DNA from 3 places in the Bradyrhizobium sp. Ken01 genome. Region 1 is predicted to be linked to each of the others. Evidence: predicted binding sites of a transcription regulator. Region 1 holds the regulator's gene; each other region holds the start of a gene.
The links. Region 1 encodes PhoB, which activates phosphate uptake and scavenging genes when phosphate is short. Its sites were predicted from a motif close to TGTCATNNANCTGTCAT; they were not measured.

Region 1 (4,481 bases):
GCACCATCGACCGGCCCGGAAAACGAAACGTGCCGCCTCTTGAGGGCGGCACGCACGACTATCTTAGGCCTGGTGAAACGGGTGTCAATGCCGTCCGGAAAGCCTCACGAAACGCTGAATCCGTAGTCTTGCGGTGCCGATTTTGCGGGATTTAGCCACGGAACATGTGGAAGCGAGTCGGCGGACTCTTGCGCGGGAGTCACGCCATATTGTAGCGTTTGAATTGTCAGATACGACATCTCGTGCAGTGGTTCTGATCTTTAAGTCCTTATGTACCGGCGTAAACGTTCGGGCGTTCAAGACGCGCCCGGCGAGCCTTAAGGGATTCTGGCGGCACGGGTTTTTGAAGGCTTAGGCATTCGCTGCGAGGCCCCAGGATGGCTGGCGCGCAGCGAGGGAAAGGGTGCAATGACGGTTTTGACCTGGTCCGATGATCGCGTCGAGCAGCTGAAAAAGCTCTGGGAGGCCGGACTTTCGGCCAGCCAGATCGCGGCGGAGCTCGGCAATGTGACCCGCAATGCCGTGATCGGCAAAGTGCACAGGCTCGGCCTTTCGGGCCGCGCCAAGAGCCCTTCGTCGGCAGCGCCCCGGCCGCGCAAGGCGCGCCCCGCGCAGCACATGATGCGGGTGAGCCGCCCGATCTCGCGCGGCAACACCGCACTGGCGCAGGCCTTTGAGGTCGAGGCTGAGCCGGATCCGGTCACATACGACAACGTGGTGCCGATGAGCCAGCGGCTGTCGCTGCTGGAATTGAACGAGGCGACCTGCCACTGGCCGGTCGGCGATCCGTCGAGCCCGGATTTCTTCTTCTGTGGTGGACGGGCTCTGTCCGGCCTGCCCTATTGCGCCCAGCACTCGCGCGTTGCGTACCAGCCGGCATCGGATCGGCGCCGCGCACCGGTGAAGCCGGGTCCGCGGTAATCACGGCAAGTCGTCGCGCGAAGACAGTTCAACAATTTCAGTGTCGTCCTGGCGAAAGCCAGGACCCATACTCCGAGCACGCAGTAGTCGTGCGGAAGGGGTCACTCCGAGTCTTCGCCAAACCACGTTCGGTGGTTATGGGTCCCGGATCAGCGCTCGCTTCGCTCGCTTGTCCGGGACGACGTCGGAGAATTCGGGGACAGCTCGCCAGCAAACAAGCCTGCAACCCTACACCTGCTCCGCCTTGGCAAAACGATCATCCAGCGCGTAGCCGGCGCCGCGGACGGTGCGGATCGGGTCCTGCTCGCGGCCGAGATTGAGCAGCTTGCGCAGGCGGCCGATATGCACGTCGACGGTACGCTCATCGATGTAGATGTCGCGGCCCCAAACGCTGTCGAGCAGTTGCTCGCGCGAGAACACCCGGCCCGGATGCTCCAGGAAGAACTCCAGCAGGCGATATTCGGTCGGACCGAGATCGATCGGCCGGCCCGAGCGCGCCACGCGGCGCTTGTCGCGGTCGAGCTCGATGTCGCCAAAAGCAAGCACGGTGGCGAGCCGCTCGGGGCTCGCGCGCCGCAGCAGGCCTTTCACGCGCGCGAGCAGCTCCGGCACCGAGAACGGCTTGACGATGTAATCGTCGGCGCCGGTCGCAAGACCCCGCACCCGTTCGCTCTCCTCGCCGCGCGCGGTGAGCATGATGATCGGGAGCTGCTTGGTCTCGGGACGGGTGCGAAGCCGCCGGCACAATTCGATGCCTGACAGGCCCGGCAGCATCCAGTCGAGCACGATCAGATCGGGGATGTGCTCCTTGAGGCGAGTGTCGGCGTCGTCGCCGCGCATCACCGTCTCGACGTCATAGCCGTCGCCTTCGAGGTTGTAGCGGAGAAGCTCCGTCAGAGCTTCCTCGTCCTCAACCACCATAATGCGTGCGCCCATCGGGTCGTCGCTCCTTAAGTGTTCGGTACCGTGTTGGCGAAGGTCGTCATGTCGCCCTTCGGCCGCTTGTCGGTGATCGCCTGTCCCTCGATCATGTAGAACACGGTCTCGGCGATGTTGGTGGCGTGGTCGCCGATCCGCTCGATGTTCTTGGCGCAGAACATCAAATGGATACAGAACGAGATGTTGCGCGGATCCTCCATCATGTAGGTAAGGAGCTCGCGGAACAGCGAGGTGCAGATGGCGTCGACCTCCTCGTCGCCCTTCCACACCGCCATCGCCGCCGGCAGATCATGCGCGGCATAGGCGTCCAGCACCGACTTGACCTGCTGCTGCACGAGGTCGGTCATGTGCTCGAGGCCGCGAAACAGCTTGAGCGGATGGAAGTCCGTCTCCAGTGCCGCGACGCGTTTGCCCATGTTCTTGGCGAGGTCGCCGATGCGCTCGAGATCGGTCGCGACGCGCATGGCGCCGACGATCTCGCGCAGGTCGACCGCCATCGGCTGGCGGCGGGCGATGGTGAGCACCGCACGCTCCTCGATGCGCTTCTGCAGCGCGTCGAGTTCGGTGTCGATGGCGACGACGCGCTGGCCGAGCGGGACGTCGCGGCGGATCAGCGCGTCGACGGACTCGACGATCATGCGCTCGGCGATGCCACCCATCTCGGCGACCAGGCGGGTGAGTTCCTGGAGGTCGGTATCGAAGGCCTTTGCGGTATGTTCAGAACCCATGTCGCGTCTCCTAGCCGAACCGGCCGGTGATGTAATCCTGCGTGCGCCGGTCAGTCGGCGACGTGAAGATCTTGCTGGTGTCGTCGAATTCGATCAGCTCGCCGAGATACATGAAGGCGGTCTTGTCGGAGACGCGCGCCGCCTGCTGCATGTTGTGAGTGACGATCGCGATCGTGTAATCCTCGGACAGCTCCTGGATCAGCTCCTCGACCTTGGCGGTCGAGATCGGGTCGAGCGCCGAACAGGGTTCGTCGAACAGGATCACCTCGGGCCGCACCGCGACGGTGCGGGCGATGCAGAGGCGCTGCTGCTGGCCGCCCGAGAGCGACAGGCCGGAGGCGTTGAGCTTGTCCTTGACCTCGTTCCACAGCGCGCCGCCGCGGAGTGCCTTTTCGACGCGGCCGTCCATCTCGGACTTCGAGATCTTCTCATAGAGACGGATGCCGAACGCGATGTTCTCGTAGATCGTCATCGGGAACGGCGTCGGCTTCTGGAACACCATGCCGACGCGGGCGCGCAGCAGATTGAGGTCCAGCTTGCCGTCCAGGATGTTGGTCTGATCGAGCATGAGCTGACCGGTGGCGCGCTGGCCGGGATAGAGGTCGTACATCCGGTTGAAGATGCGCAGCAGGGTCGACTTGCCGCAGCCCGACGGACCGATGAACGCCGTGACGCGGTTGGCGCCGAGCGTCAGGTTGATGTTCTTCAGAGCGTGGTGCTCGCCGTAATAGAAGTTCAGGTTGCGCACGGTCACCTTGGGGGGCGCCTCCGGCAGCACCGGCGCGTGGGGCAGCCCACCGGCCGCGCTCATCGATACGGAAAGATCACTCATTTTGCGGTCCTCTCGGCGCCAAGGATGCGCGCGCCAATATTCAGGGCAAGAACGGTCAGCGTGATGAGCAGCGCCCCGCTCCAGGCCAGCTGCTTCCAGTAGGCATAGGGGCTCTGCACGAAGTTGTTGATGGTGACAGGCAGGTTCGCCATCGTCTTGTTCAGGCCGAGGCTGAAGAACTGGTTCGACAATGCGGTGAACAGCAGTGGCGCGGTTTCGCCGGCGACACGAGCGGTCGCGAGCAGCACGCCGGTGATGAGGCCGGAGCGCGCGGCGCGATAAGCGATCCGCTTGATCACCAGCGAACGCGGCAGGCCGAGCGCCGAGGCCGCCTCGCGCAGCGCGTTCGGAACCAGCAGCAGCATGTCCTCAGTCGTGCGCAGCACCACCGGGATCACGATGACCGCGAGCGCGAGCGAGCCCGCGATCGCCGAGAAGCCGCGCATCGGCACCACCACCGCGCCGTAGATGAACAGGCCGATGATGATCGAGGGCGCCGAGAGCAGGATGTCGTTGATGAAGCGGATCACCGAGGTCAGCTTGTCGTTGCGGCCGTATTCGGCGAGGTAGGTGCCGGCAAACATGCCGAGCGGCGCACCGATGCCGACGCCGATCACGGTCATGATCAGCGAGCCGACGATGGCGTTGAGCAGGCCGCCCTCGTTCGATCCGGGTGGCGGCGTGTTCTCGGTGAACAGCTGGACATTGAGTCCCGCCAAGCCGTTGTAGAGCAGCGTGATCAGGATCAGCGCGAGCCAGGTGACGCCGAAGGCGGTTGCGGCGATGCAGAGCCCGCGGACGACGATGTCCTTGCGGCGGCGGCGTGAATAGATCGGGTTCATGGCGCTAGTTCCCAGCCTTCTTTTCCAGCCGCATCAGCATCAGCCGCGCCGCTGCGAGCACGAAGAAAGTCAGCACGAACAGCAGGAGGCCGAGCAGGATCAGGCCGGACTGGTGCAGGCCGTCGCTCTCGGCGAACTCGGATGCGATCGCCGCCGAAATCGTGGTGCCGGGGGCGAAGATCGACGACGATATCCGGAACGAGTTGCCGATGATGAAGG
Region 2 (4,481 bases), on a different contig from region 1:
GGCGCGACTTTTGCGTTTTGCCTGAACTTCCTCGCGGCTGAAAACACCTCGCCCGCGCCCTGGCTGCGCTTCGTGGTGCGGCGCCTGCTCGAATTCGCGCGCACGGTGCCCGGCATCGTGTTTGCGCTGATCTTCGTGATCGCGTTCGGGCTCGGACCGATGGCGGGCGTGCTGGCGATTGCGATTCACTCCACCGGCGCGCTCGGAAAGCTGTTTTCGGAGATCGTCGAGAACGCCGACATGAAGCCGGTCGAAGGCGTTCGCTCGACGGGCGCGAGCTGGCTCTCCTGCATGCGCTTCGCGATCCTGCCGCAGGTCACGGCTGGCTATGCCAGCTACGCGCTGCTGCGTTTCGAGATCAATGTCCGCGAGGCCTCCGTGATGGGCTTCGTTGGCGCCGGCGGCATCGGCCAGGAGCTCGTCGTCGCCATCCGCAAGTTCTATTACTCGGACGTCAGCGCCATCCTGCTCACCATCATCGTCACGGTCTTCATCATCGACATCAGCACCGGATGGCTGCGCGGCCGTCTGTTCGGCAAGGAGGCGCGGACGTGACGGGACTGCGGGAGACCGATACCGCGGCGCTTCGCGCGCGCTATCCTGACGTGTTCGACCGGCCGGCGTCGGCGCGGCTCGCCATGCCGGCGACGATCGTCGCGGCGCTCGCGATCCTGATTTACGGCCTCGTCGATCTCGACTTCTCGCCGTCGCGGTTCGTCGCGGGCCTCAACCAGCTCGGCTGGATCAGCCTGATGATGATCCCGCCGGATCCCGGCTCGTCGCTGCCGATCTATCTGAAGGCGCTGGGCGAGACGCTGTCGATCGCGCTGCTCGGCACGACTCTGGCCGCGCTGTTCGCGCTGCCGGTCAGCCTGCTGGCCGCGCGTAACGTCGTGCCGTCGAGCATTTTGCGTTTCCCGATTCGGCGTTTCCTGGATTCGATCCGCGGCGTCGACACGTTGATCTGGGCGCTGGTGTGGATCAACGTGGTCGGGCTCGGCCCGTTCGCCGGCGTGCTCGCCATTGCCGTGTCCGATTTCGGCGCGTTTGGAAAACTGTTCTCGGAGGCGATCGAGGGCGCCGACCAGAAGCAGGTCGAGGGCATCCGCGCCTCCGGCGGCAGTGCGCTGCACGAGATCCGCTTCGGCCTGCTGCCGCAGGTCCTGCCCGTGATCGCCGGACAGGTGCTCTATTTCATCGAGTCGAACACGCGCTCGGCCACCATCATCGGCATCGTCGGCGCCGGCGGCATCGGCCTCCAGCTCGCCGAGCAGATCCGCGTGCTGGAATGGCAGAAGGTGTCGTTCCTGATCCTGATGATCCTGGTCGCGGTCGCCGCGATTGATTTCGTCTCGGGAAAGTTGCGGTTTGCGATCATCGGCCGAAGGGCGGTGGCGTAGGTCTTCGCCTCTCCCCGCTTGCGGCGGGTGAGGGGGACTCTCCGCGAGTCCGTCTCTTACGGTGATTGTGGAGGCAGCCCCTCACCCCAACCCTCTCCCCGTAAGAACGGGGCGAGGGAGAACAAGCAGCCCACCCTACGGCTCCACCAGAAATTCCACCCGCTCCGCGGCAAAGCGCGAATGCTTGGTCACCAGCGGCTTGCCGTCGAGATCGTGGTCGGTGGCGTCGACCACCAGGATCGGCCGCCCCAGCGCCAGATCGAGCCGTGCGGCGTCGGTTGCGTCGACGATGCCGGCGGTGATCCGGGTCGCGCCGCGGCGATAGTCGCGGACGCCGTAATGCTCGAGCAGTTTCGTCATCGAGCGGGTCGCGGCAAAGATGTCGCCCGCACCCGGGAACAACTGCGCCGACAGCCATGTCGTGGAGACGCAGATCGGCGTGCGGTCGGCGAGGCGCATCGCCTCGATCCGCACCAGCGGTGCGCCGGTCTTGAGACCGAGTTCTCGCGCGAGTTCGCGGGTCGCGACATCATCGGACGCCTCGATCAGCCGGCCATGCGGTTCGCGGCCGTCCGCGCCGACGATCTCGGAGAAGCGGGTCCGGGAACGCAGCGGATAGGCGAGCTTCTGCGCCTCGACATAGGTTCCGCTGCCGCGTTCGGCCCGCACGATGCCGCGCTCGGCAAGTGCAGCCAGCGCGCGCCGCACGGTGTGGCGGTTGACGCGATAGGTTTCGGCGATCTCCATCTCGCCCGGCAGCTTGTCGCCGGCCGCAAAGCGGCCGTCGGCGATGCCGCGCTCGATGCCGTCGGCAACGAGGCGCCACAACGCGACGCCGGAGGAGGCTGTGTCCTGCATGCTCATGTGGCCGGGAAGCTACTCCAGAAATCACGCCTTTGTCACGAAACAGTCATGGCGCTCCGGTATCAAGTTGTCTAGTATCATAGACAACTTGAATTCGGCAAGTTGTTGAGAAAAGTTCGGTGGATCTGGTGACCCAGCACAACAATCAGCAAGCCCAGCGCAAGGCCGCAATGGCCGTGCTGGCGCACGCGGAGGCGGGCGAGATCGCCGCTCGCCTCCGCGCTCTCGCTCTGCCGGCGCATCAGGATCTGCGCGCGCCGGAAAACGGCCTCGTCATGCTGCGCGGCCGGGTCGGCGGGGACGGCGGGCCGTTCAATCTCGGCGAAGCCACGGTGTCGCGCGCCGCGGTGCGGCTCGCGAGTGGCGAGGTCGGCTTCGGCTACACGCTCGGTCGCGACGGTGAGAAGGCGCGGTTGATCGCGCTGTGCGATGCGCTGGTGCAGTCCAGGGATTTCGGCGGCGCCGTGGAGCGGGACGTTATCGCGCCGTTGCGTGAGCAGCTTATGGTCAGGCGCAAGCAGGCGGCGGCCGAGACCGCCGCGACGAAGGTTGATTTCTACACCATGGTGCGCGGTGAGGGGTGAGATCATGACCACGATTGCGGAACTGCCGCCGGGATTCGCCGACAAGGTGCTGTCGGCGCAATCGACCTTTCGTTCGGTCATGGACGCGATGGCGCGGCCGGGATCGGTCCAGCGCATCGTGCCGACATCAGGGGCGCCTCATATGATGATGCGCGGCACGGCCGCGATCGCGCTGACGCTGTTCGATCACGACACGCCGCTCTGGCTCGATGCGCGCACGTCTGAAAGTTCCGACGTCGTGAAATGGCTGAAATTCCATACCGGCGCGCCGGTGGTGCAGGATTCCTCCATCGCAAGCTTCGCCCTGATCAGCGACGGCGGGGCGCTGCCTTCGCTTGAGCGCTTCGCGCTCGGCACCAGCGAATATCCGGATCGGTCGACCACATTGATCCTGCAGGTCGAGAGCCTGGACGCAGGACGCAGCTTCGAGCTGCGCGGTCCCGGCATCGACGGTGTCGCGGCGCTCCATGCCTCGATCAAGCCGTTCGACCTGTTCGAGCGCTTGCGCGTCAACGAAGCGCTGTTTCCGCGCGGCGTCGATGTGGTGCTGGTCGCCGACCATGCCGTGGTTGCGATCCCGCGCACCACGCGCGTCGTGAGCAAGGGAAGCTAAGCATGTATGTCGCAGTCAAAGGCGGCGAACGCGCCATCGAGAACGCTCATCGCCTGCTCGCCAGTGCGCGGCGCGGCGACCAAAGCGTGCCGGAAATCTCCCTCGACCAGATATCGGAGCAGCTCGGCCTCGCCGTGGACCGCGTCATGAGCGAAGGCTCGCTCTATGACCGCGAGCTCGCGGCGCTCGCCATCAAGCAGGCGCGCGGCGATTTGATCGAGGCGATCTTTCTGGTCCGCGCCTTCCGCGCCACGCTGCCGCGCTTCGGCGCCAGCGAGCCGGTCGAGACCGGTGCGATGCGCGTGCGGCGGCGGGTGTCCTCGACCTTCAAGGACATTCCCGGCGGCCAGATCCTCGGCCCGACCTTCGACTATACTCACCGCTTGCTCGATCCCTCGCTCGCCGAAGGCTTTGTGCCGGAAGCGCCGGCGACGGCTGAAGCCTCGACGGTGCCCACGCCACGCGTGACGGATATTCTCGGCCGCGACGGGCTGATCGAATCATCGCCGCAGGCCGAGGAAGGCGCCAGCGTCGGCGATCTCACCCGCGAGCCGCTGAATTTCCCGGCGGACCGCGATCTGCGTTTGCAGAACCTCGCGCGTGGCGACGAAGGGTTTTTGCTGGCGATGGGCTATTCCACCCAGCGCGGCTACGGCCGCAATCATCCCTTCGCCGGCGAGATTCGCTTCGGCGAGGTCGAGGTCGAATTTTCGGCGGAAGACGTCGGCTTCGCCGTTCCGCTCGGCTCGATCGAACTCACCGAATGTCAGATGGTCAACCAGTTCAAGGGCTCCGCCACCGAAGCGCCGTGCTTCACCCGCGGATATGGCCTCGCCTTCGGCCAGAGCGAGCGCAAGACCATGTCGATGGCGCTGGTCGACCGCGCGTTGCGCGCGCGCGAGCTTGGCGAAGAGGCACTCGCGCCCGCGCAAGATGAGGAATTCGTGATGTCGCATTCGGACAACGTCCAGGCGACCGGCTTCGTCGAGCATCTGAAGCTACCGCATTATGTCGATTTCC
Region 3 (4,481 bases), on a different contig from region 1:
GGCAGCAGCGAGCCGGCCTGCTTTGCGACCTGCATCGCCTTGCCGAAGGCGGTGTAGACGGCATTCGATTTCGGCGCGGTGGCGAGATAGACCACCGCCTGCGCGATCGCGAGCTCGCCCTCGGGGTGACCGAGGAAGTCGAAAGCGTCCTTGGCTGCGTTGGCGATGACCAGCGCCTGCGGATCGGCAAGCCCGATATCCTCGACCGCCATGCGCACGACACGGCGCGCCAGGAACAGCGGATCCTCGCCGGCGTCCAACATGCGCGCGAGATAATACAGCGCGGCATCGGGATCGGAGCCCCGCACCGACTTATGCAGCGCCGAGATCAAATTGTAATGGCCGTCGGCCGACTTGTCGTAGATGGGCGCGCGGCGCTGCAAAATCTCCTGCAACTGCGCGGCGTCGAAAATCTCGTCCTTGCGCGCGGCGCGCCAGACTTCCTCGACGAGCGTCAGCGACGCGCGGCCGTCGCCATCGGCCATGCGCACCAGCACGGCGCGCGCTTCCTCGTCGAGCGGCAGCTTGCGGCCCTCGATCTCCTCGGCATGCGCAAACAGCTTTTCGATCGCGGCCGCGTCGAGCGAGCGAAACACCAGCACGCGCGCCCGGGACAGAAGCGCCGCGTTGAGCTCGAAGGACGGATTTTCGGTGGTGGCGCCGACCATCACCACCGTGCCGTCTTCCATGACGGGCAGAAACGAATCCTGCTGGGCGCGGTTGAAGCGATGCACCTCGTCGACGAACAGCAGCGTGCCCTTGCCCATCTCGCGGCGTGCGCGCGCGGCCTCAAAGGCCTTCTTCAAATCGGCGACGCCGGAGAACACCGCGGAGATCTGCTCGAAATGCAAATCGGTGGCGTCCGCGAGCAGCCTTGCGACCGTGGTCTTGCCAGTGCCGGGCGGGCCCCAGAACACCAGCGAGCCCAGCGTGCGCGTCTCCAGCATGCGCGTCAGCGCGCCGTCGGGACCCAGGATGTGATCCTGGCCGACGACCTCCGAAAGCGCGCGCGGCCGCAGCCGATCCGGCAGCGGATGCGGAGCCTCGTGATCGAGCCCCGCCGCGGCGAAGAGAGTTGGCGTCTCCTGTGGTCGCTTCGGACTCATCCGCCCAGCGTGACGTTGATCTGCTGGCCGCCACGCACCAGCGTGATGCGCCAGATGCGCTGGCGCTCGGCCGCCGCCTTTTCGAGATCGCTGGTCTTGCTGATCTTCTGGTTGTTGACGGCCAGGATGACATCGCCCTTCTGGAAGCCGACATTCGCGGCCGCGCTGTCGCCGCCGAGATCGGTGACCACGACGCCTTCGGTGTCGGCGTCCAGATGCAGCTCGTCGGCGAGCGCCGGGGTGATGGTCGAGACCTTCGCGCCCTGGAGAGGCGAGCGCGCGGTGATGACGAGCTCGTTGCGGCCGGCATCGGGCGCGGCGTCCAGCGCCACCGTCAACTTGACCGGCTTGCCGCCGCGCTGCACGTCGATCTGCGCCGTGCCGCCGAGCGGCCGTGTGGCGAAGCGATAGTCGAAGGCGTTTGGATCATCCACGGTCTGGCCGTCGATCGAGACGATCAGGTCGGAGGATTTCAGCCCGGCCTTGGCCGCCGGTCCGTTCGGAACGACGCTTGCGACCAGCGCACCGGTCGGCGAACGCAGGCCGAGACTCTCGGCGATCTCCGGCGTCACCGCCTGCAATTTCGCCCCGAGCCAGGGTCGCTTCACCGCCTTGCCGCCGCCCTTCGCGGAGGCGACGACGACGCGCACCATGTTGGCGGGGATCGCGAAGCCGATGCCCTGCGAGCCGCCGGAGCGCGAATAGATCGCGGTGTTGATGCCCGCGAGCCTGCCGTTCATGTCGACCAACGCGCCGCCGGAATTGCCAGGATTAATCGCCGCGTCGGTCTGGATGAAAAACTGGTAGTCGGTGATACCGACCTGCGTGCGCGCCAAGGCCGAGATGATGCCGTGAGTCACGGTCTGGCCGACGCCGAAGGGATTGCCGATCGCCATCACGACGTCGCCGACCATCAGCTCGTCCGAATTGGTGAATTCGAGAGCCGGAAACTTCTCCTTGGTGTCCTTCAGGCGCAGCACCGCGAGATCGCTGCGAGAGTCCTTCAGCACGATCTCGGCCTCGAACTCACGCTTGTCCGACAGCGACACCTTGACCTGGTCGGCGCCTTCGATGACGTGGACGTTGGTGACAACGAGTCCCGACGCATCGACGATCACGCCCGAACCAAGCGAGCGCTGCACCTGTTCCTGTTGCTGGCCGGGCACGCCGAAGAAGCGGCGGAAGATCGGGTCGTCGAGCAGCGGGTTGCGATTCTGCACCACCTTGGCGGCATAGACGTTGACGACCGCCGGCTGCACCCGCTGCACGATCGGCGCATAGGACAGCCGCAGTTCGGCGGGCGAGGACGGCACTCGGCGGTCCTGCGCGGCGGCCGGATTGAAATTGGCCGAAAAGGCTATGCACAGTGCCGTGACGACGGCGCTCCAGGTCGATCGAAACATTCCTACCTCTTGGAAAAGACGCCGGAATATAGGCGCGTTCGCCCGCCAATAGAAGGGCGCCCGGCGCGATATTCGACCCCCTTTTGGTGTGTCCCGCCTGCAAGCTCTGCGTGCGAAATTGCAATTTGCCGGGGCTGCCGATTGGCATGATGTGCGTCATCTTGCATGGTGGTGCTAGGCGGATTCGGTTGCGGCGAATTTACACCAGTGGGAACCGCGCAACCGGGCGCAGCGTCGCGGAGCAGTCATCGATCGTACCTAGGCTCTCCGCCAGCGACTTGGGAAGTTCGTCAACCGATGGAGTCATGACGTGAGCAGGACAAGAATTGCATCCACAGCGATTGGTCTCGCCGCCGCGCTGGCAGCCTCGCAGGCCCAGGCTCAATCGGCGAGCAGCAGCGACCAGGAGATCGCGCTCCTGAAGCAGCAGTTGAAGATGCTGGAGCAGAAGCTCGACAAGCTCCAGAGCCAGACCGCGGCGAACACTGCCGCTGCAGCAAAGGCCAGGACCGAAGCCAAGGCGGATGCGAAAGCTGAGGCGCGGTCCGAAGCGAAGGCCGTCGTCGCCAACGCCAACGCGGCGATCCCGCTCAAGGGACCGGCGCCTGCCTCCGGCGTCCTCGTGACGATGCCGAACAATCGGCCGACCATCTGCACTGCCGATGGGGCAAACTGCGTCGGGATCACAGGTCGAGTGCATTGGGACGCCGGCGGCTACGACTATCGGCCCAACACGGCCGCAACCGTGCCGCAGAAACTCGATAGCGGCGAGAACGTCCGCCGCGCGCGCATCGGTCTCGCCGGCAAGTTCTTCAACGACTGGAATTTCGCGCTGGTCTACGACTTCGGCGGCTCCTCCGACGGGTTTGGCGGCGCAGCTCCGGGTTCGCTGCCCGGCGGCGGCGTCTCCGGCATCGAGAACGCCTATCTCAGCTATACCGGCCTGAAACCGTTCGGCGGCAAGATGGCCATCGAAGGCGGCATCATGGACCTGCCCTACACTCTCGATGAAGCCACGAGCTCCAACGACATCATGTTCATGGAGCGCGCCTCGGCCGGCATCATCGCGACCAGCATCGCCGCGGGCGACTTCCGCTCGGCTGTCGGCACGCGCTGGTACAACGACCAGCTCTGGATCGGCGGCTATGTCACGGGACCCTCGACCGGCGCGATCCATTCGGCGTCGAGCGCAGCACCGAACGGTGCCTCCGAGCAGTATGGCGCCGTCGCCCGCGTTGCCGGCCAGGTCGTCAGCGGCAAGGATTACTCGCTGCATCTTGGCGGAAACGCCGAATGGCTGATCCAGCCGTCGCGCAACATGGTGACGGGTGCGCAGGCGGTCACGCTCAGCGATCGTCCGGAACTGCGCATCGATCCCACGTCACTAGCTACGACCGGCGCAATCGCCAATGCCTCCGGCGCGCAGGTCTACAGCGTCGAAGCGGCCGCCACTTATGGACCACTGATCCTGCAAGGCGAGTATTTCTGGTACAACATCGATCGCAGCGCCAACACCGGCCTGCCGCCGCTGGGTGCGCCGAGCCTCAAATTCCAGGGCGGCTACGCGCAGGCCGGCTACGTGCTGACGGGCGAGGGTCGCAGCTATAATGCGGCGAATGCGGCCTATGGCGGCGTCAAGCCGGCGCACCCGTTCTCGCTCGAGGGCGGCGGCTGGGGCGCGTGGGAAGTCGCGGGACGCTTCTCCACGATCGACCTCAACGATCAGCTCGGGACCGCCACCGGCATCGCGGGCGGCCGGCAGACCGTCTACACGGCGGCGCTGAACTGGTACGTCAACGGCAACGTCCGTTTCATGCTGGACTATCTGCATGGCACGGTGTCAAGGCAGGCCTCGCCGATCTCGACCGCCGATGTCGGCTCGAAGTTCGATGCGGTCGCGATGCGGACGCAGTTCGCGTTCTAGGTCTCGCCTGTCGTCCCGGGGGCGCGCAAAAAACGCGAACCCGGGACC

Region 2: a site for PhoB is predicted at 2,298-2,314, ahead of phnF (phosphonate metabolism transcriptional regulator PhnF). Genes of this name have one in related genera too.
Region 3: a site for PhoB is predicted at 2,742-2,758, ahead of AC0L3S_RS21720 (OprO/OprP family phosphate-selective porin). Genes of this name have one in related genera too.

Annotation. Positions count from the first base shown of each region.
Region 1 covers NZ_JBVVPC010000030.1:8,970-13,450, reverse strand. The annotation lists gene AC0L3S_RS25635 (GcrA family cell cycle regulator) at 409-921, shown strand; gene phoB (phosphate regulon transcriptional regulator PhoB) at 1,150-1,857, opposite strand; gene phoU (phosphate signaling complex protein PhoU) at 1,872-2,588, opposite strand; gene pstB (phosphate ABC transporter ATP-binding protein PstB) at 2,599-3,420, opposite strand; gene pstA (phosphate ABC transporter permease PstA) at 3,417-4,262, opposite strand; gene pstC (phosphate ABC transporter permease subunit PstC) at 4,267-4,481, opposite strand, start outside.
Region 2 covers NZ_JBVVPC010000006.1:100,165-104,645, reverse strand. The annotation lists gene phnE (phosphonate ABC transporter, permease protein PhnE) at 1-555, shown strand, start outside; gene phnE (phosphonate ABC transporter, permease protein PhnE) at 513-1,400, shown strand; gene phnF (phosphonate metabolism transcriptional regulator PhnF) at 1,536-2,264, opposite strand; gene phnG (phosphonate C-P lyase system protein PhnG) at 2,384-2,848, shown strand; gene phnH (phosphonate C-P lyase system protein PhnH) at 2,853-3,461, shown strand; gene AC0L3S_RS08845 (carbon-phosphorus lyase complex subunit) at 3,464-4,481, shown strand, end outside.
Region 3 covers NZ_JBVVPC010000023.1:50,834-55,314, forward strand. The annotation lists gene AC0L3S_RS21710 (replication-associated recombination protein A) at 1-1,106, opposite strand, end outside; gene AC0L3S_RS21715 (DegQ family serine endoprotease) at 1,103-2,509, opposite strand; gene AC0L3S_RS21720 (OprO/OprP family phosphate-selective porin) at 2,820-4,433, shown strand.